3 regions of the Shigella dysenteriae genome follow, and region 2 is predicted to be linked to each of the others. Evidence: predicted binding sites of a transcription regulator. Region 2 holds the regulator's gene; each other region holds the start of a gene.
The links. Region 2 encodes ArgR, which controls arginine synthesis, uptake and breakdown. Its sites were predicted from a motif close to ANTGAATAAAAATACANT; they were not measured.
Positions count from the first base shown of each region.

Region 1: a site for ArgR is predicted at 6,957-6,974, ahead of argF (ornithine carbamoyltransferase). Genes of this name have one in related genera too.
Region 3: a site for ArgR is predicted at 4,955-4,972, ahead of argC (N-acetyl-gamma-glutamyl-phosphate reductase). Genes of this name have one in related genera too.

Region 1 is NZ_CP055055.1:444,990-454,969, reverse strand. It holds gene pepA (leucyl aminopeptidase) at 1-776, shown strand, start outside; gene holC (DNA polymerase III subunit chi) at 1,130-1,573, shown strand; gene valS (valine--tRNA ligase) at 1,573-4,428, shown strand; gene HUZ68_RS02285 (YjgN family protein) at 4,484-5,680, opposite strand; gene HUZ68_RS02280 (GNAT family N-acetyltransferase) at 5,873-6,376, shown strand; gene rraB (ribonuclease E inhibitor RraB) at 6,422-6,838, opposite strand; gene argF (ornithine carbamoyltransferase) at 7,000-8,013, shown strand; gene yjgL (protein YjgL) at 8,066-9,874, opposite strand.
Region 2 is NZ_CP055055.1:4,274,749-4,284,728, reverse strand. It holds gene aaeB (p-hydroxybenzoic acid efflux pump subunit AaeB) at 1-1,428, shown strand, start outside; gene HUZ68_RS20435 (barstar family protein) at 1,520-1,792, shown strand; gene yhcN (peroxide/acid stress response protein YhcN) at 1,848-2,111, opposite strand; gene argR (transcriptional regulator ArgR) at 2,476-2,946, opposite strand; gene mdh (malate dehydrogenase) at 3,381-4,319, shown strand; gene degS (outer membrane-stress sensor serine endopeptidase DegS) at 4,382-5,449, opposite strand; gene degQ (serine endoprotease DegQ) at 5,539-6,906, opposite strand; gene zapG (Z-ring associated protein ZapG) at 7,060-7,458, opposite strand; gene zapE (cell division protein ZapE) at 7,652-8,779, shown strand; gene rplM (50S ribosomal protein L13) at 8,998-9,426, shown strand; gene rpsI (30S ribosomal protein S9) at 9,442-9,834, shown strand.
Region 3 is NZ_CP055055.1:76,476-86,455, reverse strand. It holds gene sthA (Si-specific NAD(P)(+) transhydrogenase) at 1-477, shown strand, start outside; gene oxyR (DNA-binding transcriptional regulator OxyR) at 460-1,377, opposite strand; gene argH (argininosuccinate lyase) at 1,644-3,017, opposite strand; gene argB (acetylglutamate kinase) at 3,078-3,854, opposite strand; gene argC (N-acetyl-gamma-glutamyl-phosphate reductase) at 3,862-4,866, opposite strand; gene argE (acetylornithine deacetylase) at 5,020-6,171, shown strand; gene ppc (phosphoenolpyruvate carboxylase) at 6,769-9,420, shown strand; gene HUZ68_RS00395 (phosphoethanolamine transferase CptA) at 9,603-9,980, shown strand, end outside.

The DNA.
Region 1 (9,980 bases), 1.2 Mb from region 2:
AATCGCTGATGTCGGTGATTGAGTACAAAGGCAACGCGTCGGAAGATGCACGCCCAATCGTGCTGGTGGGTAAAGGTTTAACCTTCGACTCCGGCGGTATCTCGATCAAGCCTTCAGAAGGCATGGATGAGATGAAGTACGATATGTGCGGTGCGGCAGCGGTTTACGGCGTGATGCGGATGGTCGCGGAGCTACAACTGCCGATTAACGTTATCGGCGTGTTGGCAGGCTGCGAAAACATGCCTGGCGGACGAGCCTATCGTCCGGGCGATGTGTTAACCACCATGTCCGGTCAAACCGTTGAAGTGCTGAATACTGACGCTGAAGGCCGCCTGGTACTGTGCGACGTGTTAACTTACGTTGAGCGTTTTGAGCCGGAAGCGGTGATTGACGTGGCGACGCTGACCGGTGCCTGCGTGATCGCGCTGGGTCATCATATTACTGGTCTGATGGCGAACCATAATCCGCTGGCCCATGAACTGATTGCCGCGTCTGAACAATCCGGTGACCGCGCATGGCGCTTACCGCTGGGTGACGAGTATCAGGAACAACTGGAGTCCAATTTTGCCGATATGGCGAACATTGGCGGTCGTCCTGGTGGGGCGATTACCGCAGGTTGCTTCCTGTCACGCTTTACCCGTAAGTACAACTGGGCGCACCTGGATATCGCCGGTACCGCCTGGCGTTCTGGTAAAGCAAAAGGCGCAACCGGTCGCCCGGTGGCGTTGCTGGCACAGTTCCTGTTAAACCGCGCTGGGTTTAACGGCGAAGAGTAATTGCGTCAGGCAAGGCTGTTATTGCCGGATGCGGCGTGAACGCCTTATCCGACCTACACAGCACTGAACTCGTAGGCCTGATAAGACGCGCAAGCGTCGCATCAGGCAATGCTGTTATTGTCGGATGCGGCATGAACGCCTTATCCGACCTACACAGCACCGAACTCGTAGGCCTGATAAGACGCGGCAGCGTCGCATCAGGCAATGCTGTTATTGTCGGATGCGGCGTGAGCGCCTTATCCGACCTACACACAGCACTGAACTCGTAGGCCTGATAAGACACAACAGCGTCGCATCAGGCGCTGCGGTGTATACCTGATGCGTATTTAAATCCACCACAAGAAGCCCCATTTATGAAAAACGCGACGTTCTACCTTCTGGACAATGACACCACCGTCGATGGCTTAAGCGCCGTTGAGCAACTGGTGTGTGAAATTGCCGCAGAACGTTGGCGCAGCGGTAAGCGCGTGCTCATCGCCTGTGAAGATGAAAAGCAGGCTTACCGGCTGGATGAAGCCCTGTGGGCGCGTCCGGCAGAAAGCTTTGTTCCGCATAATTTAGCGGGAGAAGGACCGCGCGGCGGTGCGCCGGTGGAGATCGCCTGGCCGCAAAAACGCAGCAGCAGCCCGCGCGATATATTGATTAGTCTGCGAACAAGCTTTGCAGATTTTGCCACCGCTTTCACAGAAGTGGTAGACTTCGTTCCTTATGAAGATTCTCTGAAACAACTGGCGCGCGAACGCTATAAAGCCTACCGCGTGGCTGGTTTCAACCTGAATACGGCAACCTGGAAATAATGGAAAAGACATATAACCCACAAGATATCGAACAGCCGCTTTACGAGCACTGGGAAAAGCAGGGCTACTTTAAGCCTAATGGCGATGAAAGCCAGGAGAGTTTCTGCATCATGATCCCGCCGCCGAACGTCACCGGCAGTTTGCATATGGGTCACGCCTTCCAGCAAACCATCATGGATACCATGATCCGCTATCAGCGCATGCAGGGCAAAAACACCCTGTGGCAGGTCGGTACTGACCACGCCGGGATCGCTACCCAGATGGTCGTTGAGCGCAAGATTGCCGCAGAAGAAGGTAAAACCCGTCACGACTACGGCCGCGAAGCTTTCATCGACAAAATTTGGGAATGGAAAGCGGAATCCGGCGGCACGATTACCCGTCAGATGCGCCGTCTCGGCAACTCCGTCGACTGGGAGCGTGAACGCTTCACGATGGACGAAGGCCTGTCCAATGCGGTGAAAGAAGTTTTCGTTCGTCTGTATAAAGAAGACCTGATTTACCGTGGCAAACGCCTGGTAAACTGGGATCCGAAACTGCGCACCGCTATCTCTGACCTGGAAGTGGAAAACCGCGAATCGAAAGGTTCGATGTGGCACATCCGCTATCCGCTGGCTGACGGTGCGAAAACCGCAGACGGTAAAGATTATCTGGTGGTCGCGACTACCCGTCCGGAAACCCTGCTGGGCGATACTGGCGTAGCCGTTAACCCGGAAGATCCGCGTTACAAAGATCTGATTGGCAAATATGTCATTCTGCCGCTGGTTAACCGTCGTATTCCGATCGTTGGCGACGAACACGCCGACATGGAAAAAGGCACCGGCTGCGTGAAAATCACTCCGGCGCACGACTTTAACGACTATGAAGTGGGTAAACGTCACGCGCTGCCGATGATCAACATCCTGACCTTTGACGGCGATATCCGTAAAAGCGCCCAGGTGTTCGATACCAAAGGTAACGAATCTGACGTTTATTCCAGCGAAATCCCGGCAGAGTTCCAGAAACTCGAGCGTTTTGCTGCACGTAAAGCGGTCGTTGCTGCGGTTGACGCACTCGGCCTGCTGGAAGAAATTAAACCGCACGACCTGACCGTTCCTTACGGCGACCGTGGCGGCGTAGTTATCGAACCAATGCTGACCGACCAGTGGTACGTGCGTGCCGATGTACTGGCGAAACCGGCGGTTGAAGCGGTTGAGAACGGCGACATTCAGTTCGTACCGAAGCAGTACGAAAACATGTACTTCTCCTGGATGCGCGATATTCAGGACTGGTGTATCTCTCGTCAGCTGTGGTGGGGTCACCGTATCCCTGCATGGTACGACGAAGCAGGTAACGTTTATGTTGGCCGTAACGAAGAAGAAGTGCGCAAGGAAAATAACCTCGGTGCCGACGTTGCCCTGCGTCAGGACGAAGACGTTCTCGACACCTGGTTCTCTTCTGCACTGTGGACCTTCTCTACCCTTGGCTGGCCGGAAAACACCGACGCCCTGCGTCAGTTCCACCCAACCAGCGTGATGGTATCCGGCTTCGACATCATCTTCTTCTGGATTGCCCGCATGATCATGATGACCATGCACTTCATCAAAGATGAAAATGGCAAACCGCAGGTGCCGTTCCACACTGTTTACATGACCGGTCTGATTCGTGACGACGAAGGCCAGAAGATGTCCAAATCCAAGGGTAACGTTATCGACCCGCTGGATATGGTTGACGGTATTTCGCTGCCAGAACTGCTGGAAAAACGTACCGGCAATATGATGCAGCCGCAGCTGGCGGACAAAATCCGTAAGCGCACCGAGAAGCAGTTCCCGAACGGTATTGAGCCGCACGGCACCGATGCCCTGCGCTTCACCCTGGCGGCACTGGCGTCTACCGGTCGTGACATCAACTGGGATATGAAGCGTCTGGAAGGCTACCGTAACTTCTGTAACAAGCTGTGGAACGCCAGCCGCTTTGTGCTGATGAACACAGAAGGTCAGGATTGCGGCTTTAACGGCGGTGAAATGACGCTGTCGCTGGCGGATCGCTGGATTCTGGCAGAGTTCAACCAGACCATCAAAGCGTACCGCGAAGCGCTGGACAGCTTCCGTTTCGATATTGCCGCAGGCATTCTGTATGAATTCACCTGGAACCAGTTCTGTGACTGGTATCTGGAGCTGACCAAGCCGGTAATGAATGGTGGAACAGACGCCGAACTGCGCGGTACTCGCCATACGCTGGTGACTGTACTGGAAGGTCTGCTGCGCCTCGCGCATCCGATCATTCCGTTCATCACCGAAACCATCTGGCAGCGTGTGAAAGTACTTTGCGGTATCACTGCCGACACCATCATGCTGCAGCCGTTCCCGCAGTACGATGCATCTCAGGTTGATGAAGCGGCGCTGGCCGACACCGAGTGGCTGAAACAGGCGATCGTTGCGGTACGTAACATCCGTGCAGAAATGAATATCGCGCCGGGCAAACCGCTGGAGCTGCTGCTGCGTGGTTGCAGCGCGGATGCAGAACGTCGCGTAAATGAAAACCGTGGCTTCCTGCAAACCCTGGCGCGTCTGGAAAGCATCACCGTGCTGCCTGCCGATGACAAAGGTCCGGTTTCCGTTACGAAGATCATCGACGGCGCAGAACTGCTGATCCCGATGGCTGGCCTCATCAACAAAGAAGATGAGCTGGCGCGTCTGGCGAAAGAAGTGGCGAAGATCGAAGGCGAAATCAGCCGTATCGAGAACAAGCTGGCGAATGAAGGCTTTGTCGCCCGCGCACCGGAAGCGGTCATCGCGAAAGAGCGTGAGAAGCTGGAAGGCTATGCGGAAGCGAAAGCGAAACTGATTGAACAGCAGGCTGTTATCGCCGCGCTGTAATCAAAACACAGTGATGAAAACGAAGGCCGGAGCATGCTCCGGCCTTTTTTATCTCTTACAGAAATGGTAAAGAAGGCATAATTCCCCGTGAAATACTGGCTAAGAATCCTTTATCTGGTTGTTCTTCTTTATTGATTAAAGGAAGGTCATCCAAATCGCCCAGCAAATACGTATTTTTTGCCTGCCAGTCAATCATCCATATTTTCAGCAGTGGATAAGCCAGACCGCCCGTAATCCCGGATATCACCACCAACGCACACATGCGATAAAGCATACCGTGGTATGTTAAAGTTGAGCGAAAACGAATACGCCCATCATTCAGTGACAGGTTGCTCATAAAATGATTTCGCAACGACACCGTTAAATAACTGGTGCTAACAGCAATCCCAAAATAATAGATTAACTGCGCGATTATCATTTTACGTTGCATTTCCATAAATTGCTGTAAATTCTCAATATCATCATTTGCATACACAGAACTATCATACGCATTTAATATTTGATCGAAGATAATATAACCAGCAACAGCGAGAAAAGGTAATAAAGCTAAAAATGCGAGAATGGCATATTTTATACAATACGTAGTATCTAATTTCACCTTGAAACGATGTATACCGAAACTGGTATTGCTCCAGAGAAAACTCATTACCAGACTATATAAAGTACCATTAAAACTACCAATGGAAACAATACCAACTATTGCCATCAGAACCACAGATATAATAACACTACTTGAACTATTGGCATGTAGCATCTTTGTCGAGATAAAGAAAACAGTCCCCATCCCAATGGCCATTAAAATCGGCAAGAAAAAGGTTACCCACCAGAACCCTTTCAAAGAGCAATTAAAACTAAATCTTACGCCGTTGAGACTGGTCATCAAGGCCTGATAACGCAGTCCTTTTGCTGCCATAAATATAAGCAAAACCAACAGTGACAAAGTCAAAACACAGCCAACAAGCGGCATATCTGCTGACACTGTCATTAAGATTGCGAAATAGAAAAAAACAAAAACAAGACAACTAAAAAAAACATTCCCACCAGTAATTCCATAAGAAAATCGTTGTCCGTTAACTTCCATATTAGCATAGAGATAACGCCTACATTTCATTAATGCCCATGGTAAATAGATACCTAGCGTTATAATCGTTAACAACACATTCACCACACAAATAAGAAAATATCTCTCACCTGTACCATGAAAAACAAACGAATGGGACGGAACATCCATTTCATTAATAACTTGAGCCATAAAAATTCCCTGAATTAAAAAATCCATTGATATAATTTATAGATACAGACAGTAAAATGTTCTGCCACGTTACAATACTCTTATCAGTAATAGGCTGGCAAAAACTTTATTGCTTTATAAGATGCTTGCGCACGTAAGAAGAGAGTGGTATTAAACAAATGTATAATTACTTTATTTTTATTGGGTTAAACTATGAATAACATTGCGCCGCAATCACCTGTAATGCGTCGCCTGACGTTGCAGGATAATCCTGCTATCGCCCGCGTCATTCGTCAGGTATCCGCCGAATACGGTCTTACCGCTGATAAAGGCTACACCGTCGCCGATCCGAATCTTGACGAGCTGTATCAAGTGTATAGTCAGCCTGGTCATGCATATTGGGTGGTTGAGTACGAGGGTGAAGTGGTCGGCGGCGGTGGGATTGCGCCATTAGCAGGTAGTGAATCGGACATTTGCGAACTGCAAAAGATGTATTTTCTTCCGGCTATTCGCGGCAAAGGGCTGGCAAAAAAACTGGCCTTAAAGGCGATGGAGGAGGCAAGAGAAATGGGCTTCAAACGCTGCTATCTGGAAACGACCGCTTTTTTGAAAGAAGCGATTGGTTTGTATGAACATTTAGGTTTTCAACATATCGACTATGCACTTGGCTGCACGGGCCATGTTGATTGTGAAGTGCGGATGTTGCGCGAACTCTAAAAAAATGCCCGCTAGTGTGTGCTATCGGGCATTTTAATCAATTAATTAGTGGCGAACCCCGTCATCGTCTTCATCGACAAAATCTTCATCGTCGCCATCTTCGCCGTTGGGATCTTCAAAGTAAGTGCCCCAACCGTCGTACTCAACGTCAAATTTCTCCGCCAGCGTCATCAGTTGTTCAACCTGGGCATCGATCAGATCGGCATTCAACGCGCACTCGCTGAGGATGTCGCAGCAAATCACGATATCACCATCTTCAACTTCCAGCTCTTCTGGATCGGTCACTTCGTAACCGAGTTTAAACGCTTCAACTGCGGCTTTTTCCAGGGTTTCCAGATCGTCTGCGGAAAGATGGTGTTCGATGGTGTACAGCGCGTCCGGATCGCTGCCATCTTCCAGTAATTCTTCAATAATCAAACGTGTTTCTTCACGCTGTTCTTCCAGTTGTTCCGGGTTTGCCATGGCTCATTCCTCTTAATGTCCTGCCGATACTCTTATTGTCACACACCACTGACATTGCCTCCACCTTTGTGACAAAGATTTATGCTTTAGACTTGCAAATGAATAATCATCCATATAAATTGAATTTTAATTCATTGAGGCGTTAGCCACAGGAGGGATCTATGTCCGGGTTTTATCATAAGCATTTCCTGAAATTACTCGATTTCACGCCAGCTGAACTCAACAGCCTGCTGCAGTTAGCCGCGAAGCTGAAAGCCGATAAGAAAAGCGGCAAAGAAGAAGCCAAACTCACTGGTAAAAACATCGCGCTCATCTTCGAAAAAGACTCGACCCGTACCCGATGCTCTTTCGAAGTTGCCGCATATGACCAGGGTGCTCGCGTGACTTATCTCGGCCCAAGCGGCAGTCAGATTGGTCATAAAGAGTCGATTAAAGACACTGCCCGCGTGCTGGGTCGCATGTATGACGGTATTCAGTATCGCGGCTATGGTCAGGAGATTGTCGAAACACTGGCGGAATACGCTGGCGTGCCGGTATGGAACGGCCTGACCAATGAGTTTCACCCCACGCAGTTGCTGGCGGATCTCCTCACCATGCAGGAGCATTTACCCGGTAAAGCATTCAACGAAATGACGCTGGTCTATGCAGGTGACGCACGTAACAACATGGGCAATTCGATGCTCGAAGCTGCGGCGCTTACCGGTCTGGATTTGCGTCTGGTCGCGCCACAGGCATGCTGGCCGGAAGCTGCGCTGGTTACGGAATGCCGCGCTCTGGCACAGCAAAATGGCGGGAATATTACGCTAACGGAAGATGTAGCCAAGGGAGTAGAAGGTGCTGACTTTATCTATACCGATGTGTGGGTGTCGATGGGGGAAGCAAAAGAAAAATGGGCTGAACGCATTGCATTACTGCGTGATTATCAGGTGAACAGCAAGATGATGCAGTTGACCGGTAACCCGGAGGTCAAATTCCTCCACTGCCTGCCCGCGTTCCATGATGACCAAACGACGCTTGGTAAGAAAATGGCGGAAGAGTTTGGCCTACATGGCGGAATGGAAGTGACTGATGAGGTCTTCGAATCTGCCGCCAGCATTGTTTTTGATCAGGCGGAAAACCGCATGCATACCATCAAAGCGGTGATGGTCGCGACGCTCAGTAAATTAAATAATTAATATCTCTATAAAGATGCCGGGAAATACAAAAAAATCCCGGCATCACATTATTTTATGCAGTGATAGTTTTTTTATTCCAGCCAAATTTTTCTATTGCTATACGTAAATTTTCCGGAGGATTTAGTGTATTTAAACGCTGTTGGTCAATAAATGGCAATATATTAACCTCCGATTTCAAGATAGTTTGCATCATTCTAAACCTAAGTTTTAATTCATTATTAAATTTTTCTTTAATAACATCTTTTGGTTGATTTTCCATAATCTCTTCATTAGACTCTTTATTATTAAAATTATACCCTAACTTATCAAAATAAATCTTTTCATCCTCATAGCTCTTAAGTAACTGAGGGAAGTACCAATTAACCATCTCAGGATTTTTCATAAAAAACTCCTTCATAAAAATATCATTCACTAAAATGCTGACAGGTACTTTATTAAATATAGACTCAACATTACTAAATAGCCTTTGGATTAAATATATTTTTTCTCGATTGCTTAAGTTAAAATCATTGACATATACAACCAACTTATTCCAAATCAACTCCTGTAATTCAGGACTATTGTTATAGGGTTCTTTATCGAGATTGAAAAATAATGTCTCAGCTATTTTAGACTGATCGCTGCGAAGATTAATATGATTTATTACGGAGCATGCATGTTTTATCTTTTTAGCATCATCAGAATATTGCATGCTTTTATTAAAACACCACTCCAGTATTCTTACATCATTAATATATGGAAATTTTAAAAAAGTCTCCAGCATCGAATCGATGACCGGTGTAAGGTTAACCTTTGCATCATCTAAGGATTCAATAAGAATATGAGACAGGTTAATCATGATGTCATTAATTTCATTGTTACCTTCTTTGTAATTATCAATTCCGTGATCATTTAATTCGTAGAGCTTATCTATTTCTTCAAGTATACCATTTTCGCCCAGTAAGTATGAAATCGATTCACTACATACATGAGGCATTAATAGCAGATGTTCGTTCCTTATTGCTAATAATGCATTATTCAATGATTTTTCTAATAAATCCGTAATCGTAGAATCAACTGAACCTTTACAACTCACCTGCGAATTATTTAAGTCCTGCGAGTTATTTAACTCCTGCGAATCATTTAACTCCTTTGGATTATTTAACTCCTGCGAATTATTTAACTTCTGCGAATTATTTAACTTCTGCGAATTATTTAACTCCTGTATATTATTTAACCCCTGTATATTATTTAACTTCTGTAGATTATTTAACTTCTGTAGATTATTTAACTTCTGTAGATTATTTAACTTCTGATGATTATTTAATAGACGCGCTATTTCCTTGTTAGCTTCGCGTTGGTAACACGCCAGAACCTTGTTAGTAATCAGGTGTAATGAACTATCATCTTTTCTTTCAAAAGACTTCCCTTCATAACGATTAGTCGAACCATCAGATTGTTTAAATATAATGACTGTATGTCCTTCACGAATCCCTTTAGTAGAAGCTGAGGCAAGTGTAATTTCTATCTTCACCTTAGATAAATCCGCTCGCTCCCCTTCAGGATTATTCATGTAAAACTTCATTTTTTCATTGCCATCAGTATCTTTAGAATAAGATGAGGACTCAATATGAGCCATCATATTTCTACCCGCTTCGTTGGAGCGTTTGCTAAAATCCACATAACCCAGGGTAAATATCTTTGCCAAAAACTCCAAAAATGCTCTAGGAGAAAGAATATTGCTTCTGCTATTCTGCCCCCCGGCAATTCGGGCAAAATCATTCATTCCCACATACCAGGTATCTAAGGCTTCATTTTTTTGTTTAAAATTGTCGGCTAATGTAATGTGTTGAGAATAATTCAAATCTGATATTTTGCTCATGACGAACTCCTTGAGTTAATAAGAACGTCTAAGCATTACAAATTTTACTCACAAAAAAATATCAAAAAACGCTCTTTTCACAAACTCGCCGTAAACCTGGAGTTAT
Region 2 (9,980 bases):
GAAAGTTTGCTGGTCGCGCAATATCAATTAATGCAACTCTGTATCAAGCATGGCGATGGTGAGGTTGTCGATAAAGCCTGGGGCGACCTGGTGCGACGCACCACGGCGCTACAAGGCATGCGCAGCAACCTGAATATGGAATCTTCCCGCTGGGCGCGGGCCAATCGACGTTTAAAAGCGATCAATACGCTATCGCTGACGCTGATTACCCAATCCTGCGAAACTTATCTTATTCAGAATACGCGCCCGGAATTGATCACTGATACTTTCCGCGAATTTTTTGACACGCCGGTAGAAACCGCGCAGGACGTCCACAAGCAGCTCAAACGCCTGCGAAGAGTTATCGCCTGGACCGGGGAACGGGAAACGCCTGTCACCATTTATAGCTGGGTCGCGGCGGCAACGCGTTATCAGCTTCTCAAGCGCGGCGTTATCAGTAACACAAAAATCAACGCCACCGAAGAAGAGATCCTGCAAGGCGAACCGGAAGTAAAAGTAGAGTCAGCCGAACGTCATCATGCAATGGTTAACTTCTGGCGAACCACACTTTCCTGCATTCTGGGAACGCTTTTCTGGCTGTGGACGGGCTGGACTTCCGGCAGTGGTGCAATGGTGATGATTGCGGTAGTGACGTCACTGGCAATGCGTTTGCCGAATCCACGCATGGTGGCGATCGACTTTATCTACGGGACGCTGGCCGCGCTGCCGTTAGGGCTGCTCTACTTTTTGGTGATTATCCCTAATACCCAACAGAGCATGTTGCTGCTGTGTATTAGCCTGGCAGTGCTGGGATTCTTCCTCGGAATAGAAGTACAGAAACGGCGACTGGGCTCGATGGGGGCGCTGGCCAGCACCATAAATATTATCGTGCTGGATAACCCGATGACTTTCCATTTCAGTCAGTTTCTCGACAGCGCATTAGGGCAAATCGTCGGCTGTGTGCTCGCGTTCACCGTTATTTTGCTGGTGCGGGATAAATCGCGCGACAGGACTGGACGTGTACTGCTTAATCAGTTTGTTTCTGCCGCTGTTTCCGCGATGACTACCAATGTGGCACGTCGTAAAGAGAACCACCTCCCGGCACTTTATCAGCAGCTGTTTTTGCTGATGAATAAGTTCCCAGGGGATTTGCCGAAATTTCGCCTGGCGCTGACGATGATTATCGCGCACCAGCGCCTGCGTGATGCGCCGATCCCGGTTAACGAGGATTTATCGGCGTTTCACCGACAAATGCGCCGCACAGCAGACCATGTGATATCTGCCCGTAGCGATGATAAACGTCGCCGGTACTTTGGCCAGTTGCTGGAAGAACTTGAAATCTACCAGGAAAAGCTACGCATCTGGCAAGCGCCACCGCAGGTGACGGAACCGGTACATCGGCTGGCGGGGATGCTCCATAAGTATCAACATGCGTTGACTGATAGTTAAGTCAAAACCGACGCCAAAAGCGTCGGTTTTTTCATGGCTATACTTAGCGATGCACGGCAGAACTCGCCGCGAAACGTGACGGTGGCAACAGATGAATATTTATACCTTTGATTTTGATGAGATTGAGAGTCAGGAGGATTTTTATCGTGACTTTAGCCAAATCTTTGGTCTGGCGAAAGATAAGGTACGCGATCTCGACTCACTATGGGATGTGTTAATGAACGATGTCCTGCCGCTACCACTTGAGATTGAATTTGTTCATCTGGGAGAGAAAACGCGTCGCCGTTTTGGCGCGTTAATATTGCTGTTTGATGAGGCAGAGGAAGAGCTGGAAGGGCATTTGCGTTTTAATGTTCGTCATTAGCGCAAAAAAAAGCCCCCGAACCGGGGGCAATATCGTCGGACAAGACGATGAGGGTTTATTTGTACAGTTCAGCCGTAGCGTGCCAGGTGTCACCGCTACGAGCTTCAGTAATCTGGTAGGCCGTTGCGCCTTTCTCTTCCGCTTTTTTGTTCAGCATTTCACGCATATCCATTGGCGAAGACGCCACACCACTTACGGATACGGTCCCGATTGCTTCACGATTTTGTGCTTGTGCAGCATCAATGGAGTCGGCAGCGAATGCACCGAAAGAGAGAACAGAAAGTACGCTTAATGCAGCAACAGTGGTTTTGATTTTCATGATATTTACCTCAACATAATCTTTTTGCTGGGTCTTTGTTTCGTGACCCTTATCACAAAATCAAGTATACACTAATTATTGGACTAATTAATACCACGCTAACTGTTTCTGTTGATACTAAGTGTTAAAAATGTGAATTTTAATAACAAAAAAGAATTGAAAATACGGTTATTTATCATTAATTCTAGTATTTTCAATTAGATAATGAATTTTGCATAATGTGCTTTTTTTACCGTATGTATTCATTGTGTGAATGACATGTCGCAGTAAAACGCACTATTCGTTAAATTAATCGCAGGGGAAAGCAGGGGGTTGAGAGGGATAAGCAACATTTTCCCCGCCGCCAGAAGCGACGGGGCAGAGATTAAAGCTCCTGGTCGAACAGCTCTAAAATCGCTTCGTACAGGTCTTTGACAGTGAAACCGTTAGCAGGGGTGGTAAAGATGGTGTCATCGCCAGCGATGGTGCCCAGAATACCTTCTGCTTTGCCCAGTGAGTCCAGCAGGCGAGCAATTAACTGCGCCGCGCCAGGGCTGGTATGAATCACGACAACTGCATCGTTGTAGTCGATATCCAGCACCAGATTCTTCAATGGACTGGAGGTGGTTGGTACACCCAGTTCAGCTGGCAGGCAGTAAACCATTTCCATTTTGGCATTGCGTGTACGTACAGCACCAAACTTGGTCAACATCCGCGAGACTTTAGACTGATTAATATTGTCAAAGCCTTGCTCCTGCAACGCGGCGACGATTTCGCCCTGGGAGCTAAATTTCTCTTCTTTAAGTAATGCTTTAAATGCTTTAACTAGTTCTTCTTGCTTAGCCGAGCTTCGCATAAGTCACCCGATATGGTGGTTGATACAACATTATTGTGCATACAGATGAATTTTTATGCAAACAGTCAGCCCTGAAGAAGGCTGAAATAATGTTATGAAAGAGCGGGATTTTATCAAATTTCGTTATTGAGAAACATGCCTGCGTCACGGCATGCAAATTCTGCTTAAAAGTAAATTAATTGTTATCAAATTGATGTTGTTTTGGCTGAACGGTAGGGTATATTGTCACCACCTGTTGGAATGTTGCGCTAATGCATAAGCGACTGTTAATTACGTAAGTTAGGTTCCTGATTACGGCAATTAAATGCATAAACGCTAAACTTGCGTGACTACACATTCTTGAGATGTGGTCATTGTAAACGGCAATTTTGTGGATTAAGGTCGCGGCAGCGGAGCAACATATCTTAGTTTATCAATATAATAAGGAGTTTAGGATGAAAGTCGCAGTCCTCGGCGCTGCTGGCGGTATTGGCCAGGCGCTTGCACTACTGTTAAAAACCCAACTGCCTTCAGGTTCAGAACTCTCTCTGTATGATATCGCTCCAGTGACTCCCGGTGTGGCCGTCGATCTGAGCCATATCCCTACTGCTGTGAAAATCAAAGGTTTTTCTGGTGAAGATGCGACTCCGGCGCTGGAAGGCGCAGATGTCGTTCTTATCTCTGCAGGTGTAGCGCGTAAACCGGGTATGGATCGTTCCGACCTGTTTAACGTTAACGCCGGCATCGTGAAAAACCTGGTACAGCAAGTTGCGAAAACCTGCCCGAAAGCGTGCATTGGTATTATCACTAACCCGGTTAACACCACAGTTGCAATTGCTGCTGAAGTGCTGAAAAAAGCCGGTGTTTATGACAAAAACAAACTGTTCGGCGTTACCACGCTGGATATCATTCGTTCCAACACCTTTGTTGCGGAACTGAAAGGCAAACAGCCAGGCGAAGTTGAAGTGCCGGTTATTGGCGGTCACTCTGGTGTTACCATTCTGCCGCTGCTGTCACAGGTTCCTGGCGTTAGTTTTACCGAGCAGGAAGTGGCTGATCTGACCAAACGTATCCAGAACGCGGGTACTGAGGTGGTTGAAGCGAAAGCCGGTGGCGGGTCTGCAACCCTGTCTATGGGCCAGGCAGCTGCACGTTTTGGTCTGTCTCTGGTTCGTGCACTGCAGGGCGAACAAGGCGTTGTCGAATGTGCCTACGTTGAAGGCGACGGTCAGTACGCCCGTTTCTTCTCTCAACCGCTGCTGCTGGGTAAAAACGGCGTGGAAGAGCGTAAATCTATCGGTACCCTGAGCGCATTTGAACAGAACGCGCTGGAAGGTATGCTTGATACGCTCAAGAAAGATATCGCCCTGGGCGAAGAGTTCGTTAATAAGTAATTGATTAGCGGATAATAAAAAACCGGAGCACAGACTCCGGTTTTTTGTTTTGAGCGCACGACTCAATTGGTTGCCGGATATTCCTGAATGGTGACCTGCAGCGTTAACTGCTTATCATCACGCATCACTACAACCGGGATCACCGAACCAGGGCGAATTTCTGCCACCTGATCCATCGTCTCCAGAGCAGAGATGGCCGGTTTGTTATCCACCGAAATAATCAGATCGTTGACCTGAATACCCGCATTCGCCGCCGGGCCGTCAGGTGACACTTCATTAACCACGATCCCTTGCAGTTGATCTATACCACCGCCCTGCGCGTGCAGTGGTGCGATCTCGCGTCCGCCGATACCAATGTAGCCGCGGATCACGCGACCATCGCGGATCAGCTTATCCATAATTTTGGTTGCTAACTGGAAAGGAATCGCAAAGCCGATACCTTCCGGCGTTTCGCCATCGTTACTCTTATCAAACGACAGCGTGTTAATGCCCATCAGTTCACCCAGCGAGTTCACCAGCGCGCCGCCAGAGTTACCGTGGTTAATGGAAGCATCGGTTTGTAGGAAGTTTTGCCGCCCGGTCGGGTTCAGACCGATTCGACCCGTGGCACTAATAATCCCCTGGGTAATGGTCTGCCCGAGGTTGTACGGGTTACCGATCGCCAGTACCACGTCGCCAATGTGCGGTACGCGACGTGCATTGATCGGAATGGTAGGTAAACCGCCAGTGGCATTAATTTTAAGTACCGCCAGATCGGTTAGAGAGTCAGATCCCACCAGCAATGCTTCAAATACACGTCCATCCTGTAAGGCGACGATGATCTGATCGGCGTCGTTGATGACGTGTTTATTGGTGATGATATAACCGCGTTGATCCATGATTACACCGGATCCCAGGGTGCGGATCTCAAGCTGGTTGTGAGAGTTGGTGTTCAAACCACGGTTGTAAACGTTAACCACCGCTGGCGCGGCGCGGCGAACCGCCAGATTATAACTGGCAGGCGTCTCATCGGTACTGTCAAATTGCGGAGTGGAAAGCGGGTTAAGGCTGCGCAGCGAAGGCATGGCAACCAGCAGAATAGCGCCGACAATTAATCCAATCGCAACGGAACGTAAGAGCTTCACAAACATGATGGAGGCGTCATTAAAAAAGGGAACGGCAGCAGCATACCACGAGTTAACCGGACATCACACGTCAGCCTGATGCCCGGTTTACGACATTAACGCATCAGCAGATAGATGCTTTCATTGCCGCGTACAATTTGCAGGGCGATGATGGCCGGTTTTGCCGCCAGCACTTTACGCATTTCAGCAATCGAGTTCACCCGATCGCGGTTGACGCCAATGATCACATCGTCTTTTTGCAAGCCAGCCTGAGCAGCTGGGCTTCCTTTGACAACTTCATCGATTTTAATACCTTTGCCGCCATCTTTTAGCTGACCATCGCTCAACGTTGCACCTTCCAGCGCTGGCGTGATCATTTCAGCGCTGGCCGACGAAGAGGTGCTGGTATCGAGCGTCACTTCTACTTCCAGTGGTTTGCCGTTACGCAGCAGGCCAAGCTTCACTTTCGTGCCCGGCTCGGTGGTCGCGATACGAGAGCGCAACTCAGCAAAGCTATTCAGCGGTTTGCCGTTGAGGCTGGTAATAATATCGCCCGCTTTGACGCCCGCTTTCGCCGAGCCAGAACCTGGCAACACTTCGCTGACAAACGCGCCACGCTGCACGTCAAGGTTGAAGGCTTTGGCGATATCGGCACTCATCTCGGTGCCTTTGATGCCTAACAAACCGCGTTTGATTTCACCAAAGTCGATAAGCTGCTGCGCCAGTGTTCGCGCCATATTACTGGGGATGGCAAATCCAATTCCGACGCTCCCGCCGCCAGGCGCAAGGATTGCAGTGTTGATGCCAATTAACTCACCGTTAAGGTTTAACAGTGCACCGCCGGAGTTACCGCGGTTAATGGAAGCATCTGTCTGGATAAAGTTTTCCAGACCTTCAAGATTCAACCCGCTGCGTCCTAATGCGGAAACAATGCCAGAGGTGGCGGTTTGCCCAAGGCCAAATGGGTTACCGACCGCCACGGCAAAATCACCGACGCGCAATTTATCGGAGTCGGCAATAGCGATTTGCGTTAATTTGCTCGGGTTTTGAATTTGCAACAGGGCGATATCGCTCTGGTCATCGCTACCAATCAGTTTTGCATCAAACTCGCGCCCATCATTGAGCTGAATACTGATTTTCTGTGCCTGATTAATCACATGGTTGTTGGTCAGCACATAGCCTTTACTGGCGTTGATGATGACACCGGAGCCTAAACCTTCGAAGGGTTGTGCAGGTTGATCCGGTAAATCATCACCAAAAAACTTTTTGAATTCTTCCGGGATTTTCTGTCCCTGACTGGCCGTTCCTTCCACCCGTACGCTCACCACTGCCGGAAGCACTTTTTCCAGCATTGGAGCCAGACTGGGGAGGGGGGCCTGATCGGCAACCTGGCCTGGAATCGACGCGACGGCCTGAAATGACGCCGAGAGAGTTAACCCGACACTTAACGCTAATGCACTCAACAGCTGGGTTTGTTTTTTCATTATTCCTGCTCTCGTACCTGAATGATAAGAAAAGAGATTCAAAACAGTTTGATGTTATTGAATTTTCAGACGGCTAACAATGAGACACCAGATTAAATGATAGTCGGGGAGGGAGAGAAGAGGAGGGCGCAATGGCTGCGCCCGAAAAATAAATTAGTCGCGCTTCGCGCCAGTACGCAGCAGGCCGGATGCGCCTTCAGAATAGTCGCGAGGCATCTGCACCGGTGCCTGATCGTTGCTGGCTTCAGACTCTGCCAGACGATTACGGAACGGGTTTGCTTCAGCAGACAGTTCCGGCAGCAGGCTGCTGGAGCTTTTCGCCATGTGCTGATACAGCTGGCGATAGTCGTGCGCCATGGTATCCAGTAATTCCGCGCTGCGGGCAAAGTGGCTAACCAGCTCTTCGCGATACTCGTCCAGTTCAGCTTTATTCTTTTCCAGTTCGTACTGCAACGCCTGTTGCTGGCGTAGTTTACGATTACCAAAACGCATGGCCACAGCACCAATAATGATGCCGACGACTAACCCAATTAGCGCATATTCCCAGGTCATGAACATCTCCCGTTGTCTTTTGTTTCCGTAGGGTGTTGGCTTCAGGCTCCATGCCTGCGGCTGATTATGCCACTATAACCGTTAATTCCACAGAAGTGGAATCCCGACTGCATATCGCGTAGTGTAGAACGGCCTTTTTTTCGTCAACCGTGAACAACGGCGCACCGATTATTCAAGGAATAACAATAAGATCATGCAAAGCGTTACCCCAACATCGCAATACCTGAAGGCGCTCAATGAAGGCAGCCATCAACCCGACGACGTTCAAAAAGAGGCCGTCAGCCGCCTGGAAATTATTTATCAGGAACTCATCAATAGCACGCCACCAGCCCCCAGGACGAGTGGGCTAATGGCGCGGGTCGGTAAGCTGTGGGGTAAACGCGAAGACACAAAGCATACGCCAGTGCGTGGCTTATATATGTGGGGCGGTGTAGGACGCGGGAAAACCTGGCTGATGGACCTTTTCTATCAAAGCCTGCCGGGAGAGCGGAAACAGCGCCTGCACTTTCACCGTTTTATGCTGCGGGTGCACGAAGAGCTAACTGCCTTACAGGGGCAGACCGATCCGCTGGAAATTATTGCCGATCGCTTTAAAGCCGAAACTGACGTGCTCTGTTTTGACGAATTTTTTGTTTCTGATATTACCGACGCCATGCTACTTGGCGGTCTGATGAAAGCCCTGTTCGCCCGCGGTATTACCCTGGTAGCGACGTCAAATATTCCGCCGGATGAACTTTATCGAAATGGCCTGCAACGTGCGCGTTTTCTGCCTGCAATCGATGCCATTAAACAGCATTGTGATGTAATGAACGTGGACGCTGGTGTTGATTATCGACTGCGTACACTCACTCAGGCGCATCTGTGGCTTTCGCCACTCCACGATGAAACCCGGGCGCAAATGGATAAACTATGGTTGGCGCTGGCGGGGGGGAAACGAGAAAATTCACCGACGTTAGAAATCAACCATCGGCCATTAGCGACAATGGGCGTCGAGAACCAGACGCTGGCGGTCTCTTTTACTACGCTGTGCGTCGACGCCCGCAGTCAGCATGACTATATTGCGCTCTCACGTCTCTTTCATACGGTCATGTTGTTTGATGTACCAGTTATGACGCGGTTGATGGAGAGTGAAGCGCGGCGCTTTATTGCGCTGGTGGATGAGTTTTACGAGCGCCATGTCAAATTAGTGGTGAGTGCAGAAGTGCCGTTGTATGAAATTTATCAGGGCGATCGGCTGAAGTTTGAGTTCCAGCGTTGCCTGTCACGTCTGCAAGAGATGCAAAGCGAAGAGTATCTGAAGCGCGAGCATTTGGCGGGTTAAAACCTGTCACAAATCACAAAAAGGGGTCGATCTTTGACCCCGACTTCTCTATAATCCTGCGACCCCACGTTACAAGAAAGTTTTTTTCCCAAAACTTTTTGTGTGCTGGCATAGGCTATTCGAAGGGGTAGGTTTGCCGGACTTTGTCGTGTGAACCTCAACAATTGAAGACGTTTGGGTGTTCACCAACGTGTAACTATTTATTGGGTAAGCTTTTAATGAAAACTTTTACAGCTAAACCAGAAACCGTAAAACGCGACTGGTATGTTGTTGACGCGACCGGTAAAACTCTGGGCCGTCTGGCTACTGAACTGGCTCGTCGCCTGCGCGGTAAGCACAAAGCGGAATACACTCCGCACGTAGATACCGGTGATTACATCATCGTTCTGAACGCTGACAAAGTTGCTGTAACCGGCAACAAGCGTACTGACAAAGTGTACTATCACCACACCGGCCACATCGGTGGTATCAAACAAGCGACCTTTGAAGAGATGATTGCTCGCCGTCCTGAGCGTGTGATTGAAATCGCGGTTAAAGGCATGTTGCCAAAAGGCCCGCTGGGTCGTGCTATGTTCCGTAAACTGAAAGTTTACGCGGGTAACGAGCACAACCACGCGGCACAGCAACCGCAAGTTCTTGACATCTAATCGGGATTATAGGCAATGGCTGAAAATCAATACTACGGCACTGGTCGCCGCAAAAGTTCCGCAGCTCGCGTTTTCATCAAACCGGGCAACGGTAAAATCGTAATCAACCAACGTTCTCTGGAACAGTACTTCGGTCGTGAAACTGCTCGCATGGTAGTTCGTCAGCCGCTGGAACTGGTCGACATGGTTGAGAAACTGGACCTGTACATCACCGTTAAAGGTGGTGGTATCTCTGGTCAGGCTGGTGCGATCCGTCACGGTATCACCCGCGCTCTGATGGAATACGACGAGTCCCTGCGTTCTGAACTGCGTAAAGCTGGCTTCGTTACTCGTGACGCTCGTCAGGTTGAACGTAAGAAAGTCGGTCTGCGTAAAGCACGTCGTCGTCCGCAGTTCTCCAAACGTTAATTGGCTTCTGCTCCGGCAGAAAACAATTTGCGAAAAAACCCGCTTCGGCGGGTTTTTTTATGGCTAAAATCTGAATCAGCGTAAAAAATGGAAAGTTGCTTTTTGCTGCCGTCTGACAGACAGGCAAAACAAAAACCACATCGCCA
Region 3 (9,980 bases), 880 kb from region 2:
GTGGGCGACGTGATTGGTTATCCGAGCCTAGCGTCGGCGGCCTATGACCAGGGGCGCATTGCCGCGCAGGCGCTGGTGAAAGGTGAAGCCACCGCACATCTGATTGAAGATATCCCTACCGGCATTTACACCATCCCGGAAATCAGCTCTGTGGGCAAAACCGAACAGCAGCTGACCGCGATGAAAGTGCCATATGAAGTGGGCCGCGCCCAGTTCAAACATCTGGCACGTGCACAAATCGTCGGCATGAACGTGGGCACGCTGAAAATTTTGTTCCATCGGGAAACAAAAGAGATTCTGGGCATTCACTGCTTTGGCGAGCGCGCTGCCGAAATTATTCATATCGGTCAGGCGATTATGGAACAGAAAGGTGGCGGCAACACTATTGAGTACTTCGTCAACACCACCTTTAACTACCCGACGATGGCGGAAGCCTATCGGGTAGCTGCGTTAAACGGTTTAAACCGCCTGTTTTAACACTTTATCGAAATGGCCATCCATTCTTGCGCGGATGGCCTCTGCCAGCTGCTCATAGCGGCTGCGCAGCGGTGAGCCAGGACGATAAACCAGGCCAATAGTGCGGCGAGGTTCCGGCTTAATACACGGCAGATAAACAACCCCATCGCGTTTGCGCTCCGGCGGCACAGCCAGCGCAGGCAGTAAAGTGATCCCGCTACCTGCCGCCACCATGTTGCGCAGAGTTTCCAGGCTGGTCGCGCGGAAGTGTGTATCTTCATCCGCCCCGGCTTCAAAACAGAAACCCATTGCCTGATCGCGCAAACAGTGACCATCTTCCAGCATCAGCAGTTTTTCCCCAGCCAGATCGGCCATCGGTACGCATTCGCGGTTCGCCCACGGGTGGTCTTCATAGATAGCCAGCAACATTGGCTCATCAAACAACGGCACTTCAATGAATGCTTCGCTCTCTTTCACCAGCGCGAGGATCACGCAATCGAGTTTGCCGCTGTCCAGTTGCGCCAGTAACTGGTGGGTCTGTGCTTCATGCAGATACATTTCCAGCTTTGGAAAGGTCTGGTGCAGCATCGGGATAATATGCGGTAGCAGGTACGGTCCAACCGTGGGAATCAAACCAATATGCAGCGGTCCGGACATCGTCTCGCCCTGCTGGCTTGCCATCTCTTTAAGGACTTTCACCTCACGCAGCACGGTACGCGCCTGATCCACCAGCAGCATTCCCGCCTGGGTGAACAACACTTTACGGCTGGTCCGCTCCAGCAACATCACGCCCAGCTCATCTTCCAGCTTACGAATTTGCCCGCTAAGCGTCGGCTGGCTAACGTGGCAGGAATCTGCCGCACGCCGAAAATGGCGGTGTTCAGCCAATGCCACCAGGTACTCAAGATCACGAATATTCATTATCCATCCTCCATCGCCACGATAGTTCATGGCGATAGGTAGAATAGCAATGAACGATTATCCCTATCAAGCATTCTGACTGATAATTGCTCACAGAAACGGAGCGGCACCTCTTTTAACCCTTGAAGTCACTGCCCGTTTCGAGAGTTTCTCAACTCGAATAACTAAAGCCAACGTGAACTTTTGCGGATCTCCAGGATCCGCTTTTTTTTGCCATAAAAAAGCCCGGCGATAAGCCAGGCTCAAATTTGTACATATAAATGTTCTTACCCCAACCGCGCCCTTGCAAAAGCAATCGCCTGCGCCACCTGCTGCAGTGAGACGCCGCCTTTTGCCGCACGCTTGTCGAGGCACGATTGCAGCGACAAAATCGGATAGACATCTTCGCCAATCACCGGGCTGAATTTCTGCAACTCGTCGAGCGGCAGTTCTTCCAGCGGTTTGCCCTGACGAATGGCTTCCACCACCGCTTCACCAACAATATGGTGCGCCTCGCGGAAAGGTACGCCTTTCGCCACCAGGTAATCCGCCAGTTCGGTGGCGTTGGCGTAACCCTGCTGAGCCGCTTCCTGGCAACGTGGACGTTTCACCTGAATGCCGTCCAGCACCAGCGCCGCCATATGCAGGCAGTCCAGCCAGGTATCGAGCGCGTCAAACAGACCTTCTTTGTCTTCCTGCATATCTTTGTTGTAAGCCAGCGGCAAACCTTTCAGCGTCATCATCATGCCGGTTAACGCACCCTGCACCCGACCGCATTTACCGCGAATCAGCTCCAGCGCATCCGGGTTTTTCTTCTGCGGCATTAATGATGAACCGGAAGTCACGCGGTCAGAAAGCTCCACAAACCCCGCTTCGCCGGTGTTAAAGAAAATCAGATCTTCAGCAAAACGCGACAGATGCACCATGCCGATAGCGGCAGCAGAAAGCAGTTCCAGCACGTGGTCACGGTCAGAAACGCTGTCGAGACTGTTACGGGTCGCTGAAGCAAAGCCCAGCCAGCCAGCTAACTGTTCACGGTCGATTTCATAAGCCGTTCCCGCCAGCGCGCCACAGCCTAACGGACTGACATCCAGACGCTTAAGCGCATCCTGCAAGCGGCTTTCATCACGCGCCAGCATCTCCACGTAAGCCAGGCACCAGTGTGCGAACGTCACCGGTTGAGCACGTTGCATGTGGGTGTAACCCGGCATCACCGCGTCCTGATTGTTTTGTGCGGTTTCCACCAGCGCCGATTGCAGCTGCCGGTTAGCCGTCAGTAACTCACTAACGGTATCTTTGCACCACAGTTTCAGGTCAGTCGCTACCTGATCATTACGACTACGCCCGGTATGCAGCTTTTTGCCTAACTGGCCCACTTTGTCGATCAGTTTGCCTTCCACCCAGCTATGGATATCTTCGGCGTCGCTTTCAAGGATTTGTTGTGGCCTGGCGCGAACATCTTCCAGCAGCACGTTCAGCGCCTCTTCCAGTTGCGCCTGCTCTTCTGCGGTTAACACGCCGACCGTTACCAGGGCTTTGGACCAGGCCACAGAGCCAACAATATCCTGCTCCGCCAGACGGTAATCAAAGCGCAGTGAGTCGTTGAATTGTTTGAACCGTTGATCTGCTGCCTGGGTAAAACGCCCGCCCCAAAGTGCCATAACTCTGTTTCCTTATTTTGAAATTCAATGCCGGAAAGCTACGCCTCCGGCCAACAAAACTTAAGCTAAAATCCGCGTACCCATCGGCATACCGTTAAACAGTGCCGGAAGCTGCTCCGCATGACGCCAGGAGGCGATATCTACCGGACGGCCCAACGTGCGCGCAGCATCCAGCGCCGCGTTCACTTTCACTATCATGCCGTCAGTAATAATGCCCTGCTCAATCAGTTGTTCTGCTTTCGCGGCGGTCATTTCGGCAATGCGTTGCCCTTTGCCGTCGAGAATGCCACTGACGTCGGAGAGCAAAATCAGATCCGCGCCCAGCGTTGCCGCCAGCGCCGTTGCCGCCTGGTCGGCATTGACGTTCATCAGTTGCCCTTCGTCTGTTACGCCAATGGAGCTGACCACCGGCAGATAACCGTTCTCCAGCAAGGAGTTGATAAGCTTAGGCGAACCTGGCTGCGCCAGTCCAACATGACCTAACTCTTCATCAAGCTGGGTCACTTTGACACTGTCGCCGTCACCGAGAAACAAACCTACGGCCGCAATCTGATGTTTCTTCGCCCATGCCAACAGGGTTTTATTTGCCGTTCCCGCCAGTGCTCCGGTGATAATGTCTATCTGATCCGCAGGCGTCACCCGCAGGCCGTTTTTCTTTTTCACCGGCAGATTCAGCCCTTTCATCAGCTCATCCACCACGCAACCGCCGCCGTGGACAATCACCAGCGGACGCTGATGTGACTCACGATAATTCACCAGTGCGCTAAACAGACGTTCCAGCGCCTCTTCACTATCCAGCAGTACGCCGCCCAGTTTGATAATTAATGGATTCATCATTGCACCCTTAAATAAGAGACTGCGTTTCCGCATAGCCGAAACGAATATTGGCGCACTGTACCGCTTGTGCCGCCGCGCCTTTCAGTAAGTTGTCTTCGGTCGCCACAATAATCAAATGCTCGCCCTGAACGGCAAACCCGATATCGCAAAATGGCAGCCCAACGACATTTTTCAGCGCCGGAACGCCTTTGTCATACAGCCGCACCAGCGGTTTATGGGCATACGCCTGCTGTAACACTTGCGCGACTTGCGCCTGGGTCACACCCGATTTCAGGCGGCAGGTAATGGTTTCGAGAATGCCGCGCGGGAAATTGCCCAGATGCGGGGTGAAGATAACGTCAGCACCGAGGTGTGTGGCGATCTCTGGTTGATGGCGATGAGTAAAGACGCCATACGGTTGCAGGCTAACTTCACAAAAACTATTTGAAATCGCTGCCTTACGTCCTGCACCGCTCACGCCGCTGGTGGCGTTGATCACCGGCCACTGATTGAGGTCAAGAAGATCGGCATCAATCAACGGTTTCAGCGCCAACTGTGCTGCCGTCGGATAACAGCCTGGCACCGCAATCAAATTCGCTTCTTTTAATTTATTACCGCACCACTCCGCCAGACCGTAGGCTGCCTGTTCCAGCAGTTCCGGGTATTGATGGGTAAAGCCGTAATATTTTTCATAGAAGGTGGCGTCGTTAACACGAAACGCGCCGGAAAGGTCGAACACCACGCAGCCCGCTTCAAGAAACTGCGGCGCTAAATCGTGGCTAACTTCATGGGCGGTGGCGAGAAACACCACGTCCACCCCTGGGCTAAACTCGCTGATATCCGACATCGGCTGCAACGGCAGATCAACGATGCCTTTTAGCTGCGGATGCAAATCGGAGATTAACTTTCCCGCATCATTGCTTTGCGCTGAAACAGTCAAAGCGGTTATGTTCATATGCGGATGGCGATTTACATAGGTCACTAGCTCTGCGCCAGCGTAGCCGCTGGCACCCACAATCAGCGTATTCAACATCGGGGCTATTCACCTTCTTATGTCTGGTTGCCAGGTTAAACGTAAAACATTCACCTTACGGCTGGTGGGTTTTATTACGCTCAACGTTAGTGTATTTTTATTCATAAATACTGCATGAATATTGATACTATCATGACCAGAGGTGTGTCAACAATGAAAAACAAATTACCGCCATTTATCGAGATTTACCGTGCTCTGATTGCCACACCTTCAATAAGCGCCACGGAAGAGGCACTCGATCAAAGCAATGCAGATTTAATCACTCTGCTGGCGGACTGGTTTAAAGATTTAGGCTTCAATGTGGAAGTGCAGCCTGTGCCAGGAACTCGCAACAAATTTAATATGCTGGCCAGTTGCGGACAGGGGGCTGGCGGCTTGTTGCTGGCGGGGCATACCGATACGGTGCCATTTGATGACGGTCGCTGGACGCGCGATCCGTTTACACTGACGGAGCATGACGGCAAGCTTTACGGCTTAGGCACCGCCGACATGAAAGGCTTTTTTGCGTTTATCCTTGATGCGCTACGCGATGTCGACGTCACGAAACTGAAAAAACCGCTCTACATTCTGGCGACTGCTGATGAAGAAACCAGTATGGCCGGAGCGCGTTATTTTGCCGAAACTACCGCCCTGCGCCCGGATTGCGCCATCATTGGCGAACCGACGTCACTACAACCGGTACGCGCACATAAAGGTCATATCTCTAACGCCATCCGTATTCAGGGCCAGTCGGGGCACTCCAGCGATCCAGCACGCGGAGTTAACGCTATCGAACTAATGCACGACGCCATCGGGCATATTTTGCAATTGCGCGATAACCTGAAAGAACGTTATCACTACGAAGCGTTTACCGTGCCATATCCTACGCTCAACCTCGGGCATATTCACGGTGGCGACGCTTCTAACCGTATTTGCGCTTGCTGTGAGTTGCATATGGATATTCGTCCGCTGCCTGGCATGACACTCAATGAACTTAATGGTTTGCTCAACGATGCATTGGCTCCGGTGAGCGAACGCTGGCCGGGTCGTCTGACGGTCGACGAGCTGCATCCGCCGATCCCTGGCTATGAATGCCCACCGAATCATCAACTGGTTGAAGTGGTTGAGAAATTGCTCGGAGCAAAGACCGAAGTGGTGAACTACTGTACCGAAGCGCCGTTTATTCAAACGTTATGCCCGACGCTGGTTCTGGGGCCTGGCTCAATTAATCAGGCTCATCAGCCTGATGAATATCTGGAAACACGGTTTATCAAGCCCACCCGCGAACTGATAACCCAGGTAATTCACCATTTTTGCTGGCATTAAAACGTAGGCCGGATAAGGCGCTCGCGCCGCATCCGGCACTGTTGTCAAACTCCAGTGCCGCAATAATGTCGGATGCGATGCTTGCGCATCTTATCCGACCTACAGTGACTCAAACGATGCCCAACCGTAGGCCGGATAAGGCGCTCGCGCCGCATCCGGCACTGTTGCCAAACTCCAGTGCCGCAATAATGTCGGATGCGATACTTGCGCATCTTATCCGACCGACAGTGACTCAAACGATGCCCAACCGTAGGCCGAATAAGGCGCTTGCGCCGCATCCGGCACTGTTGCCAAACTCCAGTGCCGCAATAATGTCGGATGCGATGCTTGCGCATCTTATCCGACCTACACCTTTGGTGTTAATTGAGGCGATTTTTTAACATTCCCATAAGTTACGCTTATTTAAAGCGTCGTGAATTTAATGACGTAAATTCCTGCTATTTATTCGTTTGCTGAAGCGATTTCGCAGCATTTGACGTCACCGCTTTTACGTGGCTTTATAAAAGACGACGAAAAGCAAAGCCCGAGCATATTCGCGCCAATGCGACGTGAAGGATACAGGGCTATCAAACGATAAGATGGGGTGTCTGGGGTAATATGAACGAACAATATTCCGCATTGCGTAGTAATGTCAGTATGCTCGGCAAAGTGCTGGGAGAAACCATCAAGGATGCGTTGGGAGAACACATTCTTGAACGCGTAGAAACTATCCGTAAGTTGTCCAAATCTTCACGCGCTGGCAATGATGCTAACCGCCAGGAGTTACTCACCACCTTACAAAATTTGTCGAACGACGAGCTGCTGCCCGTTGCACGTGCGTTTAGTCAGTTTCTGAACCTGGCCAACACCGCCGAGCAATACCACAGCATTTCGCCGAAAGGCGAAGCTGCCAGCAACCCGGAAGTGATCGCCCGCACCCTGCGCAAACTGAAAAACCAGCCGGAACTGAGCGAAGACACCATCAAAAAAGCAGTGGAATCGCTGTCGCTGGAACTGGTCCTCACGGCTCACCCAACCGAAATTACCCGTCGTACACTGATCCACAAAATGGTGGAAGTGAACGCCTGTTTAAAACAGCTCGATAACAAAGATATCGCTGACTACGAACACAACCAGCTGATGCGCCGCCTGCGCCAGTTGATCGCCCAGTCATGGCATACCGATGAAATCCGTAAGCTGCGTCCAAGCCCGGTAGATGAAGCCAAATGGGGCTTTGCCGTAGTAGAAAACAGCCTGTGGCAAGGCGTACCGAATTACCTGCGCGAACTGAACGAACAACTGGAAGAGAACCTCGGCTACAAACTGCCCGTCGAATTTGTTCCGGTCCGTTTTACCTCGTGGATGGGCGGTGACCGCGACGGCAACCCGAACGTCACTGCCGATATCACCCGCCACGTCCTGCTACTCAGCCGCTGGAAAGCCACCGATCTGTTCCTGAAAGATATTCAGGTTCTGGTTTCTGAACTGTCGATGGTTGAAGCGACCCCTGAACTGCTGGCGCTGGTTGGCGAAGAAGGTGCCGCAGAACCGTATCGCTATCTGATGAAAAACCTGCGTTCTCGCCTGATGGCGACACAGGCATGGCTGGAAGCGCGCCTGAAAGGCGAAGAACTGCCAAAACCAGAAGGCCTGCTGACACAAAACGAAGAACTGTGGGAACCGCTCTACGCTTGCTACCAGTCACTTCAGGCGTGTGGCATGGGTATTATCGCCAACGGCGATCTGCTCGACACCCTGCGCCGCGTGAAATGTTTCGGCGTACCGCTGGTCCGTATTGATATCCGTCAGGAAAGCACCCGCCATACCGAAGCGCTGGGCGAGCTGACCCGCTACCTCGGTATCGGCGACTACGAAAGCTGGTCAGAGGCCGACAAACAGGCGTTCCTGATCCGCGAACTGAACTCCAAACGTCCGCTTCTGCCGCGCAACTGGCAACCAAGCGCCGAAACGCGCGAAGTGCTCGATACCTGCCAGGTGATTGCCGAAGCACCGCAAGGCTCCATTGCCGCCTACGTGATCTCGATGGCGAAAACGCCGTCCGACGTGCTGGCTGTCCACCTGCTGCTGAAAGAAGCGGGTATCGGGTTTGCGATGCCGGTTGCTCCGCTGTTTGAAACTCTCGATGACCTGAACAACGCCAACGATGTCATGACTCAGTTGCTGAATATCGACTGGTATCGCGGCCTGATTCAGGGCAAACAGATGGTGATGATTGGCTATTCCGACTCAGCAAAAGATGCGGGCGTGATGGCAGCGTCCTGGGCGCAATATCAGGCACAGGATGCATTAATCAAAACCTGCGAAAAAGCGGGTATTGAGCTGACGTTGTTCCACGGTCGCGGCGGTTCCATTGGTCGCGGCGGCGCACCTGCTCATGCGGCGCTGCTGTCACAACCGCCAGGAAGCCTGAAAGGTGGCCTGCGCGTGACTGAACAGGGCGAGATGATCCGCTTTAAATATGGTCTGCCAGAAATCACCGTCAGCAGCCTGTCGCTTTACACCGGGGCGATTCTGGAAGCCAACCTGCTGCCACCACCTGAGCCGAAAGAGAGCTGGCGTCGCATTATGGATGAACTATCAGTCATCTCCTGCGATCTCTACCGTGGCTACGTACGTGAAAACAAAGATTTTGTGCCTTACTTCCGCTCCGCTACGCCGGAACAGGAACTGGGCAAACTACCGTTGGGTTCACGTCCGGCGAAACGTCGCCCAACCGGCGGCGTCGAGTCATTACGCGCCATTCCGTGGATCTTCGCCTGGACGCAAAACCGTCTGATGCTCCCCGCCTGGCTGGGTGCAGGTACGGCGCTGCAAAAAGTGGTCGAAGATGGCAAACAGAGCGAGCTGGAGGCTATGTGCCGCGATTGGCCATTCTTCTCGACGCGTCTCGGCATGCTGGAGATGGTCTTCGCCAAAGCAGACCTGTGGCTGGCGGAATACTATGACCAACGCCTGGTAGACAAAGCACTGTGGCCGTTAGGTAAAGAGTTACGCAATCTGCAAGAAGAAGACATCAAAGTGGTGCTGGCGATTGCCAACGATTCCCATCTGATGGCCGATCTGCCGTGGATTGCAGAGTCTATTCAGCTACGGAATATTTACACCGACCCGCTGAACGTATTGCAAGCCGAGTTGCTGCACCGCTCCCGCAAGGCAGAAAAAGAAGGGCAGGAACCGGATCCTCGCGTCGAGCAGGCGTTAATGGTCACTATTGCCGGGATTGCGGCAGGTATGCGTAATACCGGCTAATCTTCCTCTCCTGCAAACCCTCGTGCTTTTGCGCGAGGGTTTTCTGAAATACTTCTGTTCTAACACCCTCGTTTTCAATATATTTCTGTCTGCATTTTATTCAAATTCTGGATATCCCTTCAGATATCCTTAAGGAATTGTCGGTACATTCGGCGATATTTTTTTCAAGACAGGTTCTTACTATGCATTCCACAGAAGTCCAGGCTAAACCTCTTTTTAGCTGGAAAGCCCTGGGTTGGGCACTGCTCTACTTTTGGTTTTTCTCTACTCTGCTACAGGCCATTATTTACATCAGTGGTTATAGTGGCACTAACGGCATTCGCGACTCGCTGTTATTCAGCTCGCTGTGGTTAATTCCGGTATTCCTCTTTCCGAAGCGGATCAAAATTATTGCCGCAGTGATCGGCGTGGTGCTATGGGCGGCCTCTCTGGCGGCGCTGTGCTACTACGTCATCTACGGTCAGGAGTTCTCGCAGAGCGTTCTGTTTGTGATGTTCGAAACCAACACCAACGAAGCCAGCGAGTATTTAAGCCAGTATTTCAGCCTGAAAATTGTGCTT